Regions from separate parts of the Brevibacillus borstelensis genome, predicted to be linked through region 1. Evidence: predicted binding sites of a transcription regulator. Region 1 holds the regulator's gene; the other holds the start of a gene.

Region 1 (12,408 bases):
TGCTCAAAATGCTCTATTTGGCTACCATGGACGTCACCAGGAAGTGGACTGGACGAGTGCAGAACTGGGGGCAAATGCTCCTCCAGCTCTCCGTTTTCTTCCCGGATCGGATCGGCCAATACTTACGCTAGTTTTTTATTCCAAAAGGGTTTACACAAAATACTGGACAGACCCGATCAAAACACCTTCGGTATTTTCATCAAATTATTAAACAAACTCCCTCTGCTGTTCGTTCAGCGAGGGAGTTTGTCTGCAACCTGAAGAGACATCTTGTCGATGTCTCTTTTTTGTAATGGACTCTATACAATTGTTGCAAAACTCTATTTGGGTCTAGAGCTCTTTTTTGTTCCAGGGCCTTTCCCATCTTTCGGAGTTCTCGTTTTCGCTGCAGGACCTTATTTCGTTACCAAAGTCTCTTGTTCGTTGCAAGCCGTTATTTTCGTTACAAAGCCTTCTTCTTTATTGCAAGACTTTTTTCTTTACAAAGATCTCTTCTCGTACAACTCAGGTGGCACGTCAGCAAAGAGCGGACTCATCCTGTCTTCCTGATGAATCATGAAAAGCCGATGTACGGGTCTGGTCATGGCTACATACAGGAGCTTTGTATCCCACTTATTGTCCAAGTACTCCTCGATATTCAACAAGATGACCACATCAAATTGCAGCCCCTTGGTCAAATAAGCTGGCATTACTACGACACCGCCCGGGAATTGGGTATCCTTGCTTCCCAGCAGCTTCAGTCCTTCGATGGAGGCCTTCAATGACTTGTATGCTTTTTTGCTGGCCTCGGCTGTTTTGGCTACGATCGCGATGGATTGAAAGCCCTCTTGCCGATAATCATTTACAAGCTGGACCAGATTTTTAACCGGCAGTTCTTTCCCGTCCCATGATGCCAACAAAGGCTTTTCCCCATGCCGCAATACCGGTTTGGCCATAATCGTCTCCGGCAGGTTTATCTTTCGCAGTACCTCGTTGGCACATTTCATAATTTCGATTGTGGAACGGTAGCTCTGCGCGAGTGTGTAGTAAACCCCCCGCGGCTGCTGAAAAACTCCCTCCAACAGTTCTTCCCACGATTGCAATCCCCTGTATGCATGGATGCCCTGCGCGATATCTCCCACTACCGTCAAAGAATGTCTCTTTGTCACAAGCCCGATCACCGCAATTTCCAACGCACTGAGATCCTGTGCTTCATCAACGACACTGTGGTCAAAGTGATCGGCCTGCTCCAATCCTTCGATCAGATGCCGCAGATAGATCAGCGGCGCAACGTCTTCTGGCTCGATCCGCTCCGCTTCGAATATCTCTGCAGACGACCGGCAAATATCCTCGATATCCTCGCCATTGACTTCCCCTTTTGTCAGCTCTTTCAATAAAGCTGTGTCGGTCAACATTTCGCGGTACGACGAGAAGACATCCAGTTCAGGAAAAATGGAAAAGTATTTGTCCAGAAGCTGATCAATCATTTTCTCATATTTAGCCAACGCTTGCTTATCCAGATCAATTCGCTTCTCTCGCAGATGGGCGAACAACTGTTTATTGATGTCCTGCTTAACGTGCTTTCGAACGGCTTCCATTCGCCGACGATATGGCAGATGGGCATATTGTTCGGCAAAAAGCTGACGGATGGTCTCACCCGGAATCGTAAAAACATGTTTGGTTCTGTTGTAGACAAAGCTTAATTTTTTGTAGGCTACCCTGTTTTCCGCTACAAACAGCAAATATTGCTGGAGTACATCCCGGAAAGCGAGCGAGCCCTTGAACCGAAGACGATGCAGCACCGTCCGACGCTCGGCATCGCTCTGTCCTTGTTCAAAGAACAACTGAAGGGGCTTGTGCGGGTCCAGAATCCGCCAGCCTTTTGGAAGGATGGACTTGACCAGCTTGGAAGCCCAATCCAGGAATGTCGCCTGCTGAACGTCATCCACTCCCAATTCGGGAAGAACCTCTGAAATGTACGTAAGGAACAACCGGTTTGGTGCAAAAACCATAAACCTCTTTGACATCATCGAGTCCTGATAATTGTAGATCAAATAGGAGAGCCGGTGCAGCGCAATCGTCGTCTTGCCGCTTCCGGCCACCCCTTGAACGACAACCGGGCGATCCTTGTCTGCTCAAATAATGTCATTCTGCTCCGACTGGATCGTCGCTACGATATCCTTCAATCTGCTGTCGTTCGTCTGATTCAGGTTGGCTGCCAGGAACTCATCGATGTACCCTTCCTGCAAAAATTCATCCGGATGGCCAACTTCGCGATGAATCGTCTCTTTGAGCGCTCCATCGTATATCCCTGTAATCTTCCCGTCCTCAATGGCAAAATTTCGCTTCAGGCGGACTTCGCCTCGCACAATCTCCCTGCCGCTGCGGAAGTACGCATCCTTGCTCTCGCCGCTGTAATATAAACTGGCAATGGGAGCACGCCAGTCAACGACAATTGAATCGAATGTGTCGCTCCGAACGATGCCCCTCTTTCCTATGTATACGCTGTCCAACTCGTATGTCTCGTCTTTCAGGAAGTCCACTCGTCCAAAATACGGCTTTTCCAGTCCTTGGTCCTCAAGGTAGCGAAGCTCTTTTCCTTTTTTGTAGTTGACGACCTGTTTCACATAATCGTCCGTAATCTCTTTAACCTCTTTCCGAAGAGTGTCCACTTCCTTTTGGATAATAGAGCGTGTTTCATCGAGTCTCTTCTGTTCATGCTCGTAGTCCGGGTGCTGTACAGTCATTTATATCCTCCTTTCCAAATTGTCAGGTTCAGCATCGCAAGGAGAAGTCCGGTTTTATTTCCACATGGTTTCCGGGCACGGGCTCTTCTTTGTTTCCTCGTAGCCTTCCAATGCCCTCTTCTTTGATTTGATGTTGCTTCCGGATTGGCTCTCTTTTGTTCTCGTTGACGCCTGCCCGTCTTATCCCGCTATATCTTGCCTGTTTACCACACTTGTCTGCCGATCCAGATCCCTGAACCGCAAGCAAGAAGGCCGGCCAAAACACTGGCGCCTGCATAGAACAGCCCTCTGCCGATCTGCCCATCTCCGATGAAGCTTACCACCTCAAGCGAAAAGGTAGAGAACGTAGTAAATCCCCCCATCAGCCCGGTTGTAAACAGAAGGTACATCTCCAAAGACATCAATCCTTTTTCCTTTCCCCACGCATAGAGCAGTCCGATGAGAAAAGAACCGGAGACATTGGCCAGCCATGTCCCTGCCGGCAATCCGGGTTGGTTCATTGCGAGACCGAGACCATAGCGTAGCAATGAACCGACGGCTCCTCCTACGGCAACAGCCAGCCATGCCATCATGGCAATCCCCCCTTCTCTCCTTTTTTGTATGGAACAAAAAGACATCCTGGCAAAAAGCATGGATGTCTTCTTTTTATGTCAAATGGTGCGTTTTAGTGTTTGGGGTTGTTATCCTCGAGGTCTTCCACGTAGCGGATCGATTCGAGATTGGAGCGAAGCGACATTTTCACAGCATCAATGTATTTTTGCCGCAGTTTTTTCTGTTCCTGTTTTTCCTCTTCAGTCAACCCGGCTTCACGAGATTTTTTGGCCAACTCGTTGATCCGTTTGATTTCCGCGTCTGATACCAAAGCCGTTTCCCCTCGCTTTCAATGAATGCCGCTCTATTATATCACATCTCGGCAACGAAGCAAGGGAAAGCTGCAGCTTGTCAATTCCCGACAGGAATTTGAATCGATTGGCCTGGATAAATAATGGCACTTTCCAGCTTGTTCAATTTTTGAATCGCATATACCATATCGCGAACATCCATTTTCGGGTCACTCTTGTAGGTGACCGCCAGCTCCCACAAGCTGTCTCCCGGTTGGACGACGATTTCCTTTACTGGTTGGATCATTTGAGCTTGTTGTACCGTATGATCCCCAGAAGCGAACACTAGTTCTGTCAAAGTGTAAAAAAAGAGAGTGAAAGCGGCAAAAAACAGAATGGCCTGTCCACGCGTAATGCCAAAACGAGCAGTTTTTCTTTCTTCTTTGGCGAAGCGATTAGATACAGTCATTGTACTCATTATTTCATCCCCCTGCAAACGTACGTTCTATCTTCTTGTTCTCATCATAATGCGAACACTTGTTCATGTCAAGAAAAAAACGAACTTATGTTTGTCGAACGCAGGATCCCATGGTATAATATAGAAAACATGTTCGAGAAGATAGAGGTGTGGTCTATGTCCAAGCTATCCAATAGACAGCAAGCCATCATCGATTTCATCCGCAAAGAAGTAAGGGACAAGGGTTATCCCCCATCTGTCCGTGAAATCGGGGAGGCTGTCGGTCTGGCATCCAGTTCAACTGTTCACGGCCATCTGGCCAGGTTGGAAAAAAAGGGGCTCATCCGCCGCGATCCTACCAAGCCCCGCGCGATTGAGCTGCTGAAAGAAGAGGAGCGCTTTCAAGACGACTTTGACGTATCTGTTGTACGCGTACCGGTGATCGGAAAGGTGACTGCGGGTCAGCCGATCACTGCTGTCGAGCAGGTGGAGGATTACTTCCCACTCCCTGACAGCATCGTGACATCGGACAAGGTGTACATGCTGCGCGTGTCCGGAGACAGTATGATCGAGGCTGGCATCCTGGATGGAGACTACGTGATCGTTCGCCAGCAGAATGTGGCCAATAACGGTGATATCGTCGTCGCCATGACTGAAGAGGACGAGGCAACCGTGAAGCGTTTCTTCAAGGAAAAGAACCATTTCCGGCTGCAGCCTGAAAACGCGACATTGGAGCCGATTATTCTGGATTCTGTAACGATTCTGGGGAAAGTGATTGGCGTGTACCGCTTGATTCACTAGAATAAGAGATTTCGTTGCTTGGATGAGCCATGCCTTATGGCGGACTCTTTGAAAAACGCAAATCGACTACGACAAGCTTTCCTTTTCCACCCTGACAGCAAAAAAGGCGTTCGCGATTGCCTCGCGGACGCCTCTTCTTTTCATTCCCTTCGATTCTTTGATCGGTCCTTCTCCTACGAATCCCACTTACAGTGCGACAAAGAACCAGATGATCATCACTACCTGAAGAACAACTTTTACGACCACACTGCCCAAAAAACCGATGAGCGAACCCACTCCCGCTTTAACAGCCCGTTCAAACGGCTGCTTTTGGATCAGCATTTCCACCAGAACGACCAGCACGAACGGCATGATCAGCATGCCAAATGGGGGGAACAAAATCACCCCGAGCAAAATCCCCAGTGCAGCTGCCCACGATGACGCTTTGGAGCCCCCGTACTTCTTGACAAAGTACATGTTGGTGAGTAAATCCGCACCGTAGAGAAGAACACTTAAGACCGCCATTCCCCACCAGAAGGAGGCCGGAAGTCCGGCACCCGGATCAGCAATAAAAAAGTGATACAGCAAGAATCCGCCCCACAATAAAATCGTATCAGGAATGACCGGCAAAAAGATTCCGGCAATACTGAGGATAAACAAGGCCGCTATCACGATCCACAACAAGATCTCCATCCATTGACACTCCCTTCTGTATAGGGTATACGATAAAGTGCGGTTTTCGTTTCCATCGACTCGCTACATTTTGACAGAAACCTGTATATACTCGGTTCTTCTGCGAGTCGTAAAGCCAAACGTCGAATCGGAACATAGATGGTCTCGTCCCTCATTGTTCCCCTGCAGAGTTGCAAATAAAAGAAAGATAATCTGAAAGGACAGAAAATGGCTATGCATTCTCAAACGAAGCGAGATTGGTTTGACCCTTCCTACCTGAAAAAAGGAACCCCTCGGCAGCGGGAAGCCTGGGCAGTCCTCGACAGCTTGGGAATCTTTGATGGGCTCAAAGAGTATCAACCGGTTCTGTGCGGAACGATCCCCCTCGATATTGATGTTGAGGACAGCGATCTTGATTTGATCTGTACGACAGCCGACCTGGATCGGTTTGGCCATGTGTTGAAAGAAAAATACGGGCATTTGGACCGTTTCACACAAGACCGCCGAGAAATCCGCAACATCCCTACGGCGACTGCTTCCTTTTGGTATCGCGGTTTTCAATTGGAGTGTTTTGCTCAACCGATTCCTGTCACAGAGCAAAACGCCTACCGGCATATGATGATCGAAGCACGGCTGCTCCAGCTGTCTGGGCAAGAAGCAGCAAAAGAGATTCGGGCTTTGAAAGAACGGGGGCTGAAAACGGAGCCTGCTTTCGCTCTGTATTACGGGATTGTCGGAGATGATCCTTATCAGGCTTTACTTGAATTGGAAAGATATTCGAATGAACAGCTTAAGCAAGTGATGGCAAATAAACCGACCTAAACGCCGGCCGTAAACCGGAAATACGAATAATGGTAAACTCAGACAACTTGTGTGTCCTTATGCGGGCATAAAATTAAGATGACTTCTGGATACTTCGGAAGTCATCTTTTTTGGATTGCTAGATTTGTCGTTTTACCTTTTATTGGTTAGATTTCAGTTGAAGACGGCAAATCATGATTTTTTTTTAAGAGACTGATATAAAATGTACACGAATCCAACATAAATGGGAAGCCAAACGGGTTCAAAGAATCCTGGAACTCGATAATCAGTAATTACAATTTTGTTTGGCCCAAAATCCAATTGTTGAATTAGATCTGAGATCATAAAAATAAAAACCCAAATCATCATCATTGTCGACAACACAATGGAAATCGCAATTTTTTTAATAATATCACCTCGTTATTATCAATAATCATTTCTTAAACGGACTTCAGAAAAGAAATGATCATTTTTGTAAAAACCCGAGTTAGTGTGCATACGCTGGATTAAGTCCGCATTTCATTAAACCCAACCATCAAATAATATGTTAATAATTTTTTATTTAACCATTAATATACACATCTGTAAACATATTTTAGGTATTTTGTTCTAAATTTTGCATTGTAAAGGGGGTTAATCTTTATTAGCAGCATCCCATCCAACTTTAGTCAAATAAATTCATAAAAAAAGCCTTAAAGTTAATAGGAAAGCAAGTTTCCCATCTACTTTAAGGCGTATCTAACTTATAAAGCTGAAACCTAGTTAAAATTAAACTAAACAAGTTTTGTTTCTTTTTAGGGTCCAAAGAAATACAAGTACTCTTTCCCCTAAATATTAATACGTATTCATATACTGCTCGCGCTCCCACTCCGTTACACGGGTGCGGAACATATCCCACTCGATTTCCTTCGCGTCAACGAAGTGCATCAGTGCGTGTTCGCCAAGCGCTTCGCAGATGACCGGATCGGCCTTCAGGCATTCGATCGCGTCCTTCAAGGTAGCCGGCAAGCTGGCGATGCCCGCTGCTTCACGCTCAGCCTCGTTCATGATGTAGATATTGCGATCGACAGCCGGCGGCAGCTCAAGCTTGTTCTTGATTCCGTCAAGACCTGCTTTCAGCATCACGGCGAGAGCCAGATATGGGTTGGCGGCAGGGTCCGGGTTGCGAACCTCAATCCGGGTGCTCATACCGCGAGATGCCGGAATCCGTACAAGCGGAGAGCGGTTTTTCGCCGACCATGCTACATAGCAAGGAGCTTCATAGCCCGGTACGAGGCGCTTGTAGGAGTTCACCAGCGGATTGGTGATGGCGGCAAAACCGCGGGCGTGCTTCAGAATACCGGCCAAGTATTGCTTCGCCGTTTTGCTCAGGCCGAGGGTATCCTTGTCGTCAAAAAATGCGTTTTTCTCCCCGATGAAGAGAGACTGGTGGGTGTGCATGCCGGAGCCGGCGACACCATACATCGGCTTGGGCATGAACGTTGCGTGCAATCCGTGCTTGCGTGCGATCGTTTTCACCACCAGTTTAAACGTGAGAATCTGGTCCGCAGCTTGGATGGCATCTGCGTATTTGAAGTCGACTTCGTGTTGGCCAGGCGCAGTTTCGTGATGGGATGCTTCCACCTCAAATCCCATTCTCTCCAGCGTGAGAACGATGTCACGGCGGCAGTTTTCACCCAGATCGAGCGGAGCGAAATCAAAGTATCCGCCCTGGTCGTTCAAATCCAAGGTCGGCTCGCCTTTGTCATCCATCTTGAACAGGAAGAACTCCGGCTCCGGTCCGACGTTGAAGTTCGTGTAGCCCATCTCTTCGGCTTCTTTCAGCGCCCGTTTCAAGATGTAGCGAGGGTCCCCTTCAAACGGAGTTCCATCTGGATTGTAAATGTCACAGATCAGGCGAGCGACATTTCCATGCTCATTCCCCCACGGGAAAATGACCCATGTATCGAGATCCGGCACCAGATACATGTCGGATTCCTCGATGCGGACAAAGCCTTCGATCGAAGAACCGTCGAACATCATCTTGTTGTCCAGAGCTTTGGGCAATTGGGAGATCGGAATCTCGACGTTTTTAATGATCCCCATCAGATCAGTGAACTGCAGGCGAATGTAGTTTACATTCTCTTCTTTGGCCAAACGAAAGATGTCTTCTTTGGTGTACTTGCTCACGTTTCTCTCCTCCTATAGTCGTATGCATGTATCAGTGGAAGAAGCGGGAAAGCTCTCCACGTATCAACGCATGCTCGCTTGGGCGATTTGCGTTGCTGAAAAATATTTGTTGTTTGAGGAGCTGATGAAGCTCTTGCTCGGTAAGTTCCTTCCGCTTGGCCTCCGAACTGACGGTAATTTCCGTCTGCTCCGGAACAGGGTCTTGCAGCTGAAGCACCTGTTTGATTCCGGCAATGTTCAGTCCTTTTTCAATCAAGGCCTTCACTTCCAGCAAGCGGTCGACATCATTAAAAGAAAAAAGCCGCTGCTTTCCTTCTGTACGTGCAGGCTGTATCAGTCCGTTCTGCTCATAGTAACGGATCTGCCGCGCAGTCAGATCAGTCAGCTTCATGACGATACCAATGGGAAACAGCGCCATGTTTCGACGAAGGTCATCACTCATGACTTGTCCCTCCTTTGAAATCATTCCTTGCTTGCTATTGTATGATTCAAAAGCAACTCTGTCAACGGATGTCAGAAAAGATTACACAAAAAGTAATAAAAAAGCGACAAGCCGCTGTTTGTGCTTATCGCCTCATAAACAACTCCGATTGATCTTTGCTAGTCTCTTCCGGGAATATCGAGCAAGCCCTTTTCCAGCAGGCCGTCAAGCGCTGTCAGGATGCCCACCTTCACATGGGAGTACGTAAGTCCGCCCTGCACAAACCCGAGGTAAGGGGGACGAATCGGTCCGTCTGCAGAAAACTCGATACTGGCTCCCTGAATAAACGTCCCGGCCGCCATAATGACCGGATCGGCATAGCCCGGCATCTCACTGGGGTAAGGCGTAACATGGGAATCGACAGGCGCTGCCTTCTGGATTCCCTGACAGAAAGCAATCAGCCGTTCGGCACTCCCAAACTCGACAGACTGGATCAAATCCGTACGAGGATCGTTCCATAGCGGGTTCGTCCGAAAGCCCAGGCGCTCAAGCAAAGCCGAGGAAAAGACCGCGCCCTTCAACGCCTCGCCTACCACGTGCGGCGCGAGGAAGAAGCCTTGGAACATTTCCAGCAGGGAGTACAGCGATGCCCCTCCTTCGGCTCCAATCCCGGGGGCCGCCATGCGGTAGGAAGCTCTCTTGACCAATTCCTTCTTGCCGACGATATAGCCGCCGGTTTTGACCAAGCCGCCTCCGGGGTTCTTGATCAGCGAGCCTGCCATGATGTCTGCTCCGACCTGGAGCGGCTCCAGCTCCTCCGTGAATTCCCCATAGCAATTGTCCACGAAGACGATCAGTTCGGGATTGATCTCTTTGACAAACTGAATCATCTCTTTCAGCTTGGCAATCGTAAAGGACGGACGGTCTGCGTAGCCGCGAGATCTCTGGATACCGATTACCTTTGTTTTCGGAGTGATGGCTGCCGCTACTGCGGGAAAGTCGATCTCTCCGGTAGGAGCAAGCGGCACATACTGGTACCCGATGCCGTACTCCCTTAGCGAGCCTTGCCCCTCTCCGCGGACGCCCACCACTTCCTCCAGCGTATCGTATGGCTTTCCGGTAATGTAAAGAAGGTCGTCACCGGGGCGCAGCAAACCAAAAAGAGAAATAGCGATCGCATGTGTCCCAGAAATGATATGAGGGCGTACAAGCGCATCCTCTCCACCGAACACATCCGCATAAATCGACTCCAGCGCCGCCCGACCGGAATCATCGTATCCATACCCGGTCGAGGGCGCAAAATGAAATTCATTCACTTCATGCTTTTGAAAGGAACGCAGCACTTTCAACTGATTATAGTCGACCAGGGCAGCGATCTCTTGATGCCGCCCTGTGATCATTTGTTCTACTTCTTCTACGATGGGGCGCAGACGCTCCCCGTGGGCAAATAAGGAAAACATGTGCTACTTACCAACTCTCTTCTTCAGTCTCTGGTTTTTCCAGGAGAAAAGGAGCAATCCTTCCGTAGATGGGATGATCTCTGTTCACTCTGACAGAAATCCGATAGGAGGAATCCGCTTCGTCAAATTCCTGTTCCATCTCTACCCCTTCCCTGTGCAAAAGCGACAGGATGTCGCCGCGCTCTGCCGGGACGATCAAGGTATAGCGATCAAACGAGGAGTAGACGTAGCCTTCAATCCGCTTAAGCAATTCGGCGCGGTCCTCCTGCCGAATTGCCGAGATCAAAATCGAGTCTTCCACCTTCGGCAGGTATGTTCCCTCCATAATCAAATCCGCTTTGTTGTAGACAACGAGCTGCGGGATGTCATCTGCTTTCAGCTCCCGCAGAATGCGATATACGACCTCCATATGAATCTCCAGGTCAGGATGATGCGCGTCGACCACATGCAGGATCAGATCCGCTTCTTTCACACCTTCCAGCGTAGAACGAAAAGCAGCAACAAGGGAAGTCGGCAAATCCTGGATGAAACCGACCGTATCAGTCAGGAGCACCTCAAGCCCGCTCGGCAAGGTAAGCTGGCGGGTAGTCGGGTCCAATGTCGCGAACAGCTTGTCTTCTTGGAGCGTTTCCGCCGAAGTCAGTTGGTTCAACAGCGTCGATTTGCCCGCATTTGTATAGCCGACCAATGCGATTTGAAACACATTGTTCTTTTTGCGGCGCTCCCGATGCAATTGACGGGTGCGAACCAGCTCTGACAGCTGCTGCTTCAGCTCGCTGATTCGCCGCCTGATGTGCCTGCGGTCGCTTTCCAGCTTGGTTTCCCCAGGGCCGCGCGTACCGATACCGCCGCCAAGGCGGGAAAGCTGCTTGCCTTGACCGGCAAGGCGCGGCAGCAGGTAATTGTACTGTGCCAGCTCCACCTGGATTTTCCCTTCCCGCGAGTGCGCTCTCCCGGCAAAAATATCGAGAATCAACTGCGTCCGGTCAATCACCTTGCAGTCAAACGCGGTATCGAGGTTGCGCGTTTGGCTGGGTGAAAGCTCGTCATTGAAAATGATGACATCCACGTCCAGCTCTTCCGCACGATGAGCGATTTCCTGTATTTTTCCGCTTCCCAAATACCAGGCGTTGTCAATGCGTTCGCGATTCTGCGTGATGACATCCAGCACCTCTACATCGGCAGTCCTGGCGAGCTCATGCAGCTCCTCCATCGACAAGCGGGAGCGTTCCATATCGCGATTATCCAAAAAACAGCCAACTAAAATGGCTGTTTCCTTCGTCTTGATTCCACCTTCCAAGGAATCACGTCCTTTCTTTCCCCTATCATACCACATTTTACTCCTGCCGCTAGGAAGCGGACCAGACAAAATCCTCCGGCAACAACGTCATGACGTCATCCTTGGTCGGCTCTGCCACCGTCATCAGGCGGACAGCCTGCTTGCGGATCGCCTGCTCGATGGCATTGCGTACATACCGGGCGTTGCTAAAATTGGTTTCAAAAAGGTCGAGGCGAATGCGGTTCAAGTGCAGCCTCAATTTTTCCCTGGCGCCTGTAGAAAGCCTGTATTCTTTTCCCTCGACCATTGTCTCGGCAATTTTAATCAGTTCGTCTACGGTATAATCGGCAAATTGTAGCTGAATGGGGTACCGGGAGGGCAGACCGGGGTTCAGCTCCAAAAAGGCATCCATCTCGTCTGTGTAGCCTGCCAGTATACAGATGAAATCGTTGCTGTAATCCTCCAGTGCCTTCGTGAGACAATCAATGGCCTCTTTGCCGAAATCCTTTTCTCCGCCTCGCGCGAGCGAATACGCTTCATCGATAAAAAGGATACCGCCGATCGCTTTTTTGACGAGCTCTCTCGTCTTTTGCGCCGTGTGCCCGATAAACTCCCCGACCAGGTCGGCGCGTTCTACTTCGATCAAATGTCCTTTGCTCAATATCCCCATTTCCCGGAAGATTTTGCCGAATATACGGGCGACGGTCGTCTTTCCGGTGCCAGGGTTCCCTTTGAATACCATGTGATACACTTGTTTTTCCAGCTTCAGGCCGTGTCTTTCCCGCTCCTTGTTGATCCGAAGCAGCGCGTGAATCTCGTACA
Region 2 (12,408 bases), 2.5 Mb from region 1:
TCATTCGAAATTGCCCCTTCCGGAATGGTAGGATTTCTTTTCCATCATACAACTATTCGGAAAGGAATTTGATAATATTTTTTGCAATACTCGGAAAGCCATTTCTTTTTGTTAACGAATATGGTTAGCCCATAGGGAGGAAGAAATGAAAAAGTCGTTTTTTGCTGTATTGAGTATGCTGTTCGTCGTTCTTAGCCTTGGTGGTTTTGCCTCCGCTCAAACCGAAGGTACCCATGCTTCAACGGAAGAAGAGAAAGTTGTTGTTGAGGACCTAACTTACGAAGAAGCAACACAACGTATTGCCAAATATAGTGGAGTGGAAGGCCGTTGGAAGAAGTGAAAAAAGAACATCCTCAAAAACTGCAGTCTTTAGACGCTATAAGCGCTGCATGTGGATACGGTGAAGTGTCCCAAAGGTTAAAAGTCTCGGATACTTATCGACCCAGATTTATTGCTATTGTAAACAAATGCAGAGATGGCAGTGTGTCGCAAATGCTTTAAAACATTACCGATACTTCTATAGTGGATACAAGTATCTTTCTGTCACCGGAAATTACATGACACAAAGGGGCATTCCAAAGTCAAAAGAATGACGAGGGATAGCCCCTTTTTCGGCGTAGTTATTAAACATTTATAAGCTAGTTCGTTTTTCTTAAGACAAATTCATTTATAATTAAAAATATTTGTGTACAAAGCTTTAAGATTCTCCTCTGTCTTCTCTCCATTTTTTAAACCATACTCAAATATTTTAATCTGTCCATCCTCATAAATCATCCCAGTTGCATACATACCTGAATGTGTTGAGGGAGCATTGGAATAAGTTAAAGTTTCCTCTGTGAATGGGTAATATGACTTTGTAGATCCGATAAAGAATACGGGGTATTTTACACTTTTCTAGAGTTTGGCATATTGCGCATGTGATGCTTCTTCGAGTTTCTCCGGCATGATAAATAGAGCATCGAAATCCGTATCAGTGGCGTTACTCAGCTTTTCAAATGTTGTTTCTGTGAAAACAATATTTGTTTCAGTAACGGCGGGAGACTGTCCAATGACTCCAATTTTTAACGTTTGCTCTTTTATTGAGTCATCGGGTAATAAGTTGTCGTTTTTAACACATCCAGCCGTCACGAATAAGCAGGTAAATATGAAAAATAGGAACAAATTCCGCAAATCATCAACTCCTTTCAAATATATTTTACATATAATACCATCCACTTTGTCTTCCAAGCAAATTTATTGGATAGAGCACTTTTTTCTACAATTATTCTTGGCTTGGAGTATGGCCCCCAGCCATCGATTGGATGTTGAACTAGTTTGCTTTTGTTGATCTACCTCAGCCTATTCCTGACGAATCTGCACTGGCGTACCAATGGGAACCAGCTTGGCCAAGCTCTCTACATCTCGGTTATGCATGCGTATACAGCCGCGTGAGACGTAATGGCCGATCGATGATGGATTATTGGTGCCGTGAATGCCGTAATGAGGCTTGCTCAGCCCCATCCAATAGGTGCCGAAAACGGACAATGGACCTCCGCGGTAAGAATTGGGGTAGGGAACCTTGTTGATGATCGTGAAGTTGCCGCGCGGGGTAGAGGTCGCAATTTTACCCAGACCGACGGGATAAGAACGGATGAGGCGATTGCCGTCAAAGAGATAGAGGCGGAGTTTATTGATCGAGATGCGTATGCGGTATGCCGGGATGAAAATCACCTCCCTTTTTAAAGAACCGGGATTGTGCTTCTATTGCATCGTATGCGGTTGGGAAAAAGCGGGTCCCCGCCGCATGTGGCGATCCACACAAAAAACCTGCCGTGCAAAGCGTAGCGGCAGGTTCCTGTTTTGAGCTGTGATGAATCCGGTAAAACCGGGAAAGATGGGAGATTACGGAGCAGGATGCGGGAGAGTCGGGCGAAGGAGGTCCAGACTTTTGAATTCGTACCCTTGCGCTCGTGCGGCATCGATAATCTTGCCAAGCGCCTCGGCGTTATCTCTTGAAACCGAGTGCAACAAAATAACCGCTCCGGGATGAAGCTGGGCGAGGACACTGTCATAGGCGTACTTCCAGCCCTTTTGCGCTTTCGTATCCCAGTCCTTGTAGGCTATCGACCAAAAAACATTCGTATACCCCAGTTTCTTGCTGACCGCCAGTGTACGATCACTGAAAATTCCTCGCGGCGGACGCAAGAAGGCCATCTCTTTTTGCCCGGTAACTTCGGCTACAGCTTGTTTTACCTTATCCAATTCTTCCTTGATCCGCTCATTGGATATCTGTGTCATATCCGGATGGCTCCAGGAGTGGTTCCCGATGATATGCCCCTCAGCGGTCATCCGTTTTAACAGCTCCGGCTGATCCTTTACATAATGCCCGGTAACAAAAAAAGTGGCGGGTACCTTTTTTTCTTTCAAGATATCCAGAATACGAGGGGTGAACCCGTTTTCATAGCCATTGTCAAACGTAAGAAACAGCTCTTTTTTGGAGGTATCCCCGAGAAAAATGGCTTCGTGCTTATCGACGATGCCTTTAAAGCCCTCCTGGTCAATCGAGGGAAGCTGTCCACCCTTGCTCTTCTTGAATCCAAAGTGGTAGGGGACATCCTGGTTGGCTGCGGCATGGACAGTGAACAGGGACAAAATCAGGACAAAAACGGTGAGAAAGGTTATGCGTTTCACAGCGAAAAGTCCTCCTATTGTTGATGGGATTGCCTGAATATCGGGTAGGGATTTGATCGCATCCTTAAAACGGTATGTAAAGCTCCTCAATCCTCTTGCCAAGGAACCGGATGTGCACGGGGAATCGGATACTGCTCGTCTGGTTGGGATCTGACCACTTTCCGCTTGTCAATCGAACCTGCGGGCACCTCGGTTTCAGGGTGGTAGATAATGTTGCTGCGCTTGTTTTGGTTTGGCATCATAGACTCACCTCCTCATCGTTACTATCATGTGTACCCGGGCCCAAGAACATGCCGCCTGTAGAGAAGTTCCGGTCAAAAGTTGGTGACTGAGCGCAAAAAAACCGAATGGACCGGATCGTCCCGGCACCATTCGGTTTTTGCAATATGCTGCGGTCTTTATTTGCTTGAACGGCGTTGAAACAAAAGGCGGTCGAGGGAATAGAAGGACGGTCCGGAGAGAACGAAAAGCAGCAGGATAAAGAATAGAAGCAGATCCAACTCATATCCAGGACCACTTTCCCCACCGAGGAAGCCCATTGCAATTTTCACCTTGATCGTAGCGACGGCCATCACGACTGCCAACAGAGCTGCCAAAATTCGGGTGCCAATGCCCAAAATCAAGCCAATTCCGCCCAAGAGCTCAAGAAACGCGACGACATAAGCGAAAAAGCCGGGAATACCCATGCTGCCAAACCAACCGGCAACCTGATCGAGTCCCATTTGGAATTTTGACATTCCGTGCATGACAAACGCTATACCTGCAACTACGCGCAAGAGCAAAAGCCCCCACTCGGTACGTTGATCAAATTGTCTTTCCATAAAGTGACCTCCTACGGTTGTTGAATATAGTAATTAGGTTACATTTCGTTAGTAAGTATAAATTAATAATTATAACACGTCAACACTTTGAAGGATTTTCAAAAGAGCGTTATACTGGAATTGAATCGAGGTGATTACTATGAAGCAGTCCTCTCTCTGTCCGAAGTTTGAAAAAGGAATGCAGCTCTTGGGCAAGCGGTGGACTGGTTTGATCTTGTATCAGTTGCTTTCCGGACCGCAGCGATTCTGTGCCATCGAAGAGGCGCTCCCGATCAGCGGAAGGCTTTTGTCTGAGCGGCTGAAGGATTTGGAGAAAGAAGGCTTGGTACATCGTCACGTGTATACAGATTCTGCCCCGGTACGGGTGGAATATTCGCTAACGGAAAAAGGGCTTGCTTTGGAACCGGTCATACTGGGGATCGAGAAATGGTCGCAGGCCTGGATCGAATTAACATAAAAAAAGTGTCGGATTATTTTCTCCGGCACTTTTTATTTGTTTGCATACATCGCGGTTTCTCATTGAGCACTTTTCCTTTTCCTCGTTTTTCCTCCCCTTCGTATTCCCTCAGAAATAATTCGCCGTTTAATCTGGGCAATACGCTTGTCAGCCAGTTCCCTTGTCACGCCAAATTCCATCGACAAGACCGAGGACGGTACCCATTCACGGTAGGCGAGAAGCAGGGGCGCCAGGAGAAAGAAAGGCATGGCCGCATAGAGAACAAATTGCTCGGCTTGCGCCTCCTGCAACTGACGAAAAGCGGGATTCATCTGGTGCTGCTTCCCGGTATGCCCCCGTAAAATATGGCCCAGCTCATGAAAAAAATGTTCGCGCTGAACAGGCCTTGGCAGGGTTGAATTGACCGTAATGCTGCGGTAATTGCCGGATTCATAACGCATCGAGGGGCAGGGACGGTAGTACAATTCGATGCCAAGCATCTCGGCCAGCGGCCTTTCTTGCAGGTCGCCACAATGACTGATGCCAACATCCGCATATATTTGGGTCAACCAGCGTTCCAAATCCGTTTGCCGGTAATGAGAGAGCATGTGGTGATTCCCCTTTCCGAAACAACAGAGAACGTATGTTCCTTTTTGTGGTGTAAAAAAATGCCGCAGGGTGCAATGTTGCCTGGCACAGAAATAAGGCGGCCATCACAACGAAAAATGCTTGCGGCTTTTTCCAGCTTTATATTCGAGCAGAGCAGGACAATTGTGGATGACCGCTGCTACTTGTTTGTTCCTTTGTTACCGTGCAGCGCCTTCCACCTGAGGTACTCGATATGCTTCTTCACTTCATCAATTTCCGTTTCGGATAGCCCCTCCAGGTCAAAAAAGGAGATGTGCTCATCTGACCCGGTTGTTTGCGATGTCCCATTGCGAGTAGGGTTTTCCGTTTTTCCGAGCAGAAAATCAGTCGTAACCGAAAATACGTCAGCAGCCTTGGATATCAGGTGATTATCCACGCTTTTTTTCTCGCCCGATTCGATGCGGGAAAGAACGGTATTGTGAATGCCCAATTTTTCGGCCAATTGGATTTGGGACCATTTATGTTTTTCCCGAAGGTATCTGATCCGTTGACCGACGATTGACATAGTGTCACAACCTTTCCATCATAGCAATACTATTCTACCAATTTTCCATAATGGAAAATAGCGGTTTGTTGAAATGACAAGGATATGCTTGACTTTGCTGAAAATGAAAAGGTAAGATATGGATAATAACATTTTGCTTATTTGGCAAAAAAAGGGGGTTTACCGTTGGAGAGGATAAACCTGAATTTCATTGCACGAAGAAGGATGGAAATCGGCATTACCCTAAAGGAAATGGCTGCCGCTTTAGGGTTCAAGAATGCGTCTACGTACCTCAAGTACGAAAAGGGGGAGTACGATTTTAAAGCCAATCACCTTCCCGTGCTGACACGTATGTTGAAATGCCAGCTGCGAGATTTATTTATCTGTCTGACTTTGCTGTTATAGCAAAATGGAGTGGCGATTGCAGGAAAGAGATTTCGTTAACGATGTAGCGAGGGGTGGGAGAGGTGGACGTTCACGAAGCGAATCGGAAGCAGCTGGATATATGGAAACGAACGATTGCGTATGAGCTGGCCATGATGGCACCGAGGAGTGAATCTGCCTGCGGAGAATTTCTAAGCCGTCTGGAGCGGTTTGAAAAGCAGATAACAGGAGGACCTGCAGATTGTCCAAACATCGAGCGGAAAAGAGAGTGTATCCGAACATAGAATGGATGTCAGTTTACAGAAAAAAGCGGTTCTCCCCGTGAAAGAACCGCTTCGGCATGCTTCGGCGTGATCAATCGCTGCCTGTCGTCTTGCATCTGTTTTTAGCAAGCTTTCATACGCTGGGCCCATATCGTTTAGCCGAAAGCCGAGTTACCGCAATACAGAAGAAGCCATACGGACGTAAGTGTGGCGCTTGCCGCGCACGGTAATCGAATAGTGCATGATATTTTCCGGGATGGCGATTCCGTTGTACCCGGCATCCCCGATATGGTATAGGTCGGCACCTGCCATCTTGCTGGCAAGCGCGATCTGCCGGATCGTGGCCTCATCGGAGCCTTCCTGGCTGGTTCCTGTCGCGAGCAGAGCCAAAGCTCCGTGGGCATGAACTGTATCGACCATGGCCTTTGCCGAGTCGAGAGTGATGCCGGGAATTGTGCCGGGGGAAGGCAGCAGGATAATGTCCGCTCCTGCTTCGATAAAATCGATGATCGTCTGCTTTGCGACCAGATCACCGCCAGCTTCCCCTTCCACGCCGGCTCCATGCATTTTTCCCGCGATAATCAGCATCTCTGCTCCCATCACTGTCCGGGCTGTTTGAATTGCCTCCCGGATTTCCCGGTTGGTAACCCCTGTCTTGGGGTTTCCGGTCAAGCAGATGAAGTCAAAACCGAGATCTTTGGCAGCGGCAAACGTTTTGGCAGAAGCAAGTCTGCCAGGAGGCAGGGAGTGGAGCTGCTCCGCTTGTCTGGCGTCTGGGTCGACCGGCTCCAGATTCAGCCCCACAGGCCTTCCGATCAGCCGCTTGAGGTCCTGGACTATTTCTTCAGGCTTTGCGCTTGTCAATCCCTCGACATGAGGAGAAAAGACGTCAAAGAAATTGAGCAGGATCATGTCGGCCCCAAAAGAAGCTGCCAGCTCAGCATTGCTCACGCTCGGATACAGCGGAGTGAAGGCGGAAATGACCTCGGCTACCAGGACACGGCCTTCAGAGGCTCTGATCGACTGCTTCAAATCCTGTCCCGACATCCGCGCAAAGTCGGACGCCGTGCAATCCAACAAACGTTTCATTGGCATTCTTCCAGCCCTTCATCTGTTTTACAGTTTCTTGATTTCGTCCTTCAGCACCTCGGACTGAGTGCCAAAAACCACTTGCACGCTGCCCTGTCCCAGCTTCATGACACCGGCAGCCCCCAGATCCTTCAATCCCTTTTCATTGACGATCTTGTCATCCTTCAGCACCAGACGCAGACGTGTTATGCACGCGTCGACGCTGACTACGTTTTCCTTGCCGCCGATCAGAGAGAGAACGGCCTGGGCTTTATCATGCATGGACGTATTCCCCGCCTTTTTCTCAGTCTCTTCCTCATCATCTTCCCGTCCCGGCGTTTTCAGGTTGAATTTGACGATGATGAAGCGGAACAGGAAGTAGTAGACGACCGCAAAGGCAAGACCGATCGGGATGATCAGCCACGCGTTTGTAGAGAAGTGGAAATTGACCAGATAGTCAATGAGACCGGCCGAGAAGCCGAATCCGTGCTTGATGCCCAGAGACGTCACGATGAAACCGGAGAGTCCGGTCAAAACAGCATGCACCAGGTACAGCAATGGTGCCGCGAACATGAAAGCAAATTCAAGCGGTTCCGTGATTCCTGTGAGAAAAGAAGCGAGCGCCGCACTCATGAAAACCGAGGCGATCATTTTGCGCTTCTCTTTTTTAGCCGTATGAATAATGGCAAATGCTGCGCCGGGAAGAGCAAACATCATGATCGGAAAGAAACCGGCCATAAACATCCCGGCTGTTTTGTCACCGGCAAAATAGCGGTGCAAGTCCCCGTGAGCCACGTTGCCGGCCGCATCGGTAAACGAGCCGATCTGGAACCAGGCAATCGCGTTGAGTACGTGATGCAGGCCAAACGGGATAAGCAGGCGGTTGAAGAACATGAAGATTCCGGACCCGATCGCACCCAGACTGACCACCCAGTTTCCAAACATATCGAGAACGTTCTGGATCGGAGCCCAGATCATCCCGAGAACGAGGCCGATCACGACCATGCTGAGCGAGGTGATGATTGGCACAAAGCGTTTGCCGCTGAAAAACCCGAGCCAATCCGGCATCTTGATGTCGTGATACCTGTTGTAGAAGAATGCCGCAATCGCACCGGCCAAAATACCGCCGAGAACGCCCATTTTCAGCACGACGTTATCGTCGATGAAAGGCATCGCAGCCGGCACTTTAGCCAAAATGCCGACCAGCACCTGATAGGCCATGACCGCCGCCAATGCCGCGACCGCATCGCCTGCCAGACCGATGGCGACACCCACAGCGAATATCAGGGCCAGGTTGTCGAGGATGGCCAAACCTCCCGCATGGAGAAACGGAGCTACGTATTGATTGAGGAAGCCTCCCACCGTCGCACCGAGCGGAATGTTCTTCTCGTAGTCGAGAAGCCCGAAGGAAACCAGAAGTGCGGCCGCCGGCAATGCCGCGACTGGGAGCATGAGCGCTTTCCCAATCCGTTGCAGAAAAGCTAGCATAATAATACCTCCTTGTTGAATGTTGTATATCAGAAAGCCGTTCTCCGGTGAGAAAGTGATAATGGATGGACAAAAGCAGGGCGTACCGGAGAATCGGACTGCCTGACGAGACGAAAAAGACAGCTGCAGGAACATGCATATGACTGCAAGCGCTTACAAGAGGCAGGGACAAAACAGGTTATTCTGTTTTGTCGCGTAGATAGGAGTAGACCTCCTCTGTGCTGGAAAGCGAGAGTACGTGCCGTGCTACCTGTTTAGCCTGATCCATCGTGGTGCTGCGGATGCGCGCCTTTACCTTCGGCATGACGGCTGCTGCTCCGCTAAACTCATTCAGCCCCATTCCCAACAACAGCTCGGTTGCCAGCGGATCACTGGCCATTTCCCCGCAAAGCCCGGTCCAGATCCCTGCCCGGTGGGAGGCGTTGATGACGTGTGAGATCAGTCTCAGAACCGCCGGATGGTAGTAGCTGTACAGGTGGGCGATGTTCTCATTCATGCGGTCTACAGCCAGTGTGTATTGAACAAGATCATTGGTTCCGATACTGAAAAACTGCACCTCTTTGGCAAAGGCGTCCGCCTGAAGGCAAGCGCCGGGAATTTCCATCATCATCCCGATGGCGATCTCCTCGTCAAACGGGGTTCCGCTCGTCCGCAGTTCTGCTTTGACCTCCTCCAGGAGCCGCTTGGCTTCGCGAAGCTGTTCCAGATGAGAAATCATCGGGAACATGATCAGGAGGCGGCCGTACGCGCTCGCCCGAAGCAAGGCTCTTAGCTGGGTGCGGAACAGCTCCGGCCGAGCAAGCGAGATGCGGATAGCCCGGAAACCGAGAAAAGGATTGTCCTCCCGGGGCAGAGCCAGTGCAGGCAGATGTTTGTCTCCCCCTACATCCAGCGTCCGAATAATGACAGGCTTTCCTTGAAACGCGGAGACCACGCGCTGATAAGCGGTAAATTGCTCTTCTTCATCCGGCAGATTGGACCGGTCCATAAACAGGAACTCGGAGCGGAACAGTCCGACACCATCGAGACCGGACGCGACCAGTGCCTCTGTTTCCTCGGGAACCGCCATGTTGGCCACGACATGCACGCGATGACCGTCCAGTGTGACAGCCGGCAAATCCTTCAATGCCTCCAGCGTTTCCCGGTCGGCCGCTTCCTGTTCCGCCCTTTCCCGGAAAGAGGCGAGCTGTCCCTCATCGGGATCGAGAAACAACTCCCCTGTAGCGCCGTCGAGAATCATCAGCTTGCCTGTTTCCGCAGCAGTCAAAAATGCCTCTCCGCCGCCCATTACGGCAGGAATGCCAAGCGAGCGGGCCAGGATCGCGGCGTGAGAAGTGGGGCCGCCTTTTGCAGTGGCGATGCCTTTGACATGGCTGAGCGGGAGCTGAAGCGTTTCCGAAGGGGTGACATCCTCGGCAACCAGGATGAACGGTTCTTCAGGATAACCGATGGAATGGCTGTCACCGCCCGACAAGTTTTTCAGCAGGCGGCGGCTGACGTCGCGAATGTCATCCGCCCGTTCTTTCATATAGTCGTTGTCCATGCCCTCAAACAAAGCGACAAACTCCCCGGCGACCTGCTGGACTGCGGCCTGGGCCGAACAGAGTTGGTTCTCGATGCGGGCTTTCATTTCGCCTGTAAATGATGGATCATCCAAGAAGGCGATATGGGCAGACAGGATTTCCGCCTTCTCAGGCCCCAGCTGATCCAACGCTTTTTCCTTCAGTTGGGATAGCTGTTCTTTGGCCAGCTCGATACTTTGCTCCAGGCATTGCCATTCTTCCGTTTTGCGGCTGGGATCAATCTTTTCATCGTTTGCCGCGACCGCAGGCTGGGCCGTCAGTCTGGCGATTGGAGCTATCGCGATGCCGGCCGAGACCGGGATTCCTTTAAACATACTGGTTCACCGTCCTGGCTCATCAATTAGCTTTCGAATTGCTTGTCGAACAGTTCCTTGAGCGCGGCAGCGGCTTGCTCTTCGTCCGCACCTTCGATTTCAAATGTCAGCCAGTCTCCCAGGGAAGCACCCAACGTCATGATGCCGAGAATGCTTTTCCCGTCCGCCTTCTTTTGATCTTTGATCACCGTGACTTTGGATTGAAACTGTCCTGCGTTGTTGACCAAGAGGGCTGCAGGACGAGCGTGCAGGCCACCCGCGGCTGTGACATGTACGTCAAAACGAATCATGATGCTCCTCCTTTGACGATCACCTGCATGAGAGGCTCCTGGCCTGCCCGCACGCTACCGGTTGACACGACTTTTTTCTCGGCGACCAGATCGCCGTTGGTAATCACGACCGGAGTAACGATCGGGCAGCCCGCTTTCTGGAGGACATCCAGGTCAAAGCTGATCAGCTTGTCGCCCGGTTTTACCTGATCTCCGGCTTTGACATGGGGAGTAAATCCCTCTCCTTTCAGCTTGACGGTATCGATGCCGATATGAAGCAAAATTTCCAAGCCGCTTTCGCTTGTCAGCGCGATGGCATGATGAGTCGGGAACAAGTGAGTGACACTTCCTGCCAAAGGCGATACCAACACGCCTTCAGTCGGAATAATGGCTGCACCGTCACCCACCACCTTCTGGGCAAAAACGGGATCGGGCACTTCGGTCAAAGCAACGACCTCGCCAGTCAAGGGGGCCAGTAGCGTCACTTCCTGCTGCTGTTTTTTACGAGAGAACAAACCGCGTAACATAAGCTCCTCCTTTTGCGTCTGAGAGTACGAAAAAAGGCATGAGTCGGGAAACATACGGCATCCTTACTATGCCGTACGATATCACCGCTCATGCCTAGTCGAACTAGTAACACGCTGGTTTTTCATGCTATTTTGCTTTTCTTAAAGACGAAGGCTTATTCGGTCGGCTGATTGGTCAGCCGGAATACATGCATGGCCATGTACCCCACTTCGTCATCCGGCACGGGGGAATCCAACCGGGAAGCAATGTGCCGGGCCAGCTCTTCCGCCAGCTGGTAGGAATCGGGAATGGTGGCTTTAACCCGATCCAGCAGGGGATTTTGAATGGACTTTTGCTGGCGGATGCGTTCACAGGCATAACGAAGATGCGTGATCAAGCGGACGTAATCGACTGTATTTCGCTCGATTGTTTTTCCCGTGCGCTCTTCAATGATGCCGACGAGCTCCGTAATCAGATTGGTAAACTGGACGGCTTTATTAACCGGCATATAGCTGATCGCAGAGTGAATGTGCAAGGCTAGAAAGCCGATCTCACTCTCGGGAATATCCAGCGAGAAGGAGGATTTGATCATGTCGGCAGCCCTTTTGGCCAGCGCAAACTCTTTGCTGTAAAGCGTTTGGATTTCAAATAAAAACGGGTTGACGATTTCCATGCCGTTGCGCAGGCGGTAGATGGCAAACTGGATGTGGTCGGGCAAGGCGACATGGATATGCTCATTCAACTTCGGAGTAATTTCCTTGGCGATCAGCGCGATGATTTCTTCGGCAATGCCGACGACAGCCGGGTCTACCTGGCTCAGCACCGTTTGGTATTGCTGCTGGTGACTCTCATTTTCCAACCGGAAGCGTTTTTCCACACGTGCGTCATGGGGAAGAATGGTGTTCCCGGGTTTGGCGCCAAAGCCGATCCCTTTGCCGAACAAGACAATTTCCTGTCTGGATACAGGCTCTTCGGCAAGCACGACGTTATGATTCAAAACGCGCGTGATTGTATGAGGTTTTTCCTGTTCACGGGTCAACATCCACCACCTACCTTATAAGACAAAAAAGAGCCGAAAAAACCTTTTTGTGTAAAAAAGATCTTCTCGGCTCATGCCTGCATGACCAGTAACACGCCTTTTGAAAACGCTTCAATTAATCATTATCATAATGCACGAAAAAACGAATGTCAATTCATTTGCAAATGCGCTCCGGGAAAGGAGCCGCGGCAGGAATGAATGGGCGGATAAACGAATATGTCAAACAGGGAGGGCCTCATTCTTTCCGTAAAAAAAGCGGAACGCATCAGAGCGAACCGCATGGAGATTGAGTAGCTCATCCTACTTGGTAAACTTGTCGGCAATCGTTGAGGCGCAAAACGAGTACGGCTTGATTTCGGCCCGGAAGTGATTGGTTTCCGCTAGGCTTAGCAGTTGTTGGATAAACTTTCGGGTAGGGCCGTTTTTTCCAATGT

Evidence for each region. Region 1 encodes LexA, which represses DNA repair genes until DNA is damaged. Its sites were predicted from a motif close to CGAACATATGTTCG; they were not measured.
Region 2: a site for LexA is predicted at 4,564-4,577, ahead of V5G20_RS01065 (ImmA/IrrE family metallo-endopeptidase). Genes of this name have one in related genera too.

What each region holds. Positions count from the first base shown of each region.
Region 1 is NZ_CP144922.1:2,729,154-2,741,561, reverse strand. Features, by position in the region: gene V5G20_RS12880 (IS256 family transposase) at 1-131, shown strand, start outside; partial or broken gene V5G20_RS12875 (HelD family protein) at 480-2,726, opposite strand; gene crcB (fluoride efflux transporter CrcB) at 2,930-3,298, opposite strand; gene V5G20_RS12865 (DUF896 domain-containing protein) at 3,391-3,588, opposite strand; gene yneA (cell division suppressor protein YneA) at 3,669-4,025, opposite strand; gene lexA (transcriptional repressor LexA) at 4,182-4,805, shown strand; gene V5G20_RS12850 (DUF456 domain-containing protein) at 4,992-5,477, opposite strand; gene V5G20_RS12845 (DUF4269 domain-containing protein) at 5,685-6,278, shown strand; gene glnA (type I glutamate--ammonia ligase) at 7,092-8,426, opposite strand; gene V5G20_RS12835 (MerR family transcriptional regulator) at 8,458-8,868, opposite strand; gene V5G20_RS12830 (aminotransferase class I/II-fold pyridoxal phosphate-dependent enzyme) at 9,027-10,307, opposite strand; gene hflX (GTPase HflX) at 10,315-11,643, opposite strand; gene V5G20_RS12820 (AAA family ATPase) at 11,657-12,408, opposite strand, start outside.
Region 2 is NZ_CP144922.1:181,108-193,515, reverse strand. Features, by position in the region: gene V5G20_RS01105 (cysteine hydrolase family protein) at 1-4, opposite strand, end outside; gene V5G20_RS01100 (hypothetical protein) at 146-340, shown strand; gene V5G20_RS01095 (hypothetical protein) at 895-1,170, opposite strand; gene V5G20_RS01090 (L,D-transpeptidase) at 1,339-1,701, opposite strand; gene pdaA (delta-lactam-biosynthetic de-N-acetylase) at 1,882-2,661, opposite strand; gene V5G20_RS01080 (hypothetical protein) at 2,757-2,912, opposite strand; gene V5G20_RS01075 (DoxX family protein) at 3,069-3,491, opposite strand; gene V5G20_RS01070 (winged helix-turn-helix transcriptional regulator) at 3,631-3,948, shown strand; gene V5G20_RS01065 (ImmA/IrrE family metallo-endopeptidase) at 4,008-4,535, opposite strand; gene V5G20_RS01060 (helix-turn-helix domain-containing protein) at 4,715-5,080, opposite strand; gene V5G20_RS01055 (helix-turn-helix domain-containing protein) at 5,246-5,464, shown strand; gene V5G20_RS01050 (hypothetical protein) at 5,527-5,727, shown strand; gene V5G20_RS01045 (haloacid dehalogenase-like hydrolase) at 5,878-6,795, opposite strand; gene nagE (N-acetylglucosamine-specific PTS transporter subunit IIBC) at 6,823-8,262, opposite strand; gene ptsP (phosphoenolpyruvate--protein phosphotransferase) at 8,441-10,159, opposite strand; gene V5G20_RS01030 (HPr family phosphocarrier protein) at 10,186-10,449, opposite strand; gene V5G20_RS01025 (PTS sugar transporter subunit IIA) at 10,446-10,955, opposite strand; gene glcT (glucose PTS transporter transcription antiterminator GlcT) at 11,111-11,974, opposite strand; gene V5G20_RS01015 (ribonuclease H-like YkuK family protein) at 12,275-12,408, opposite strand, start outside.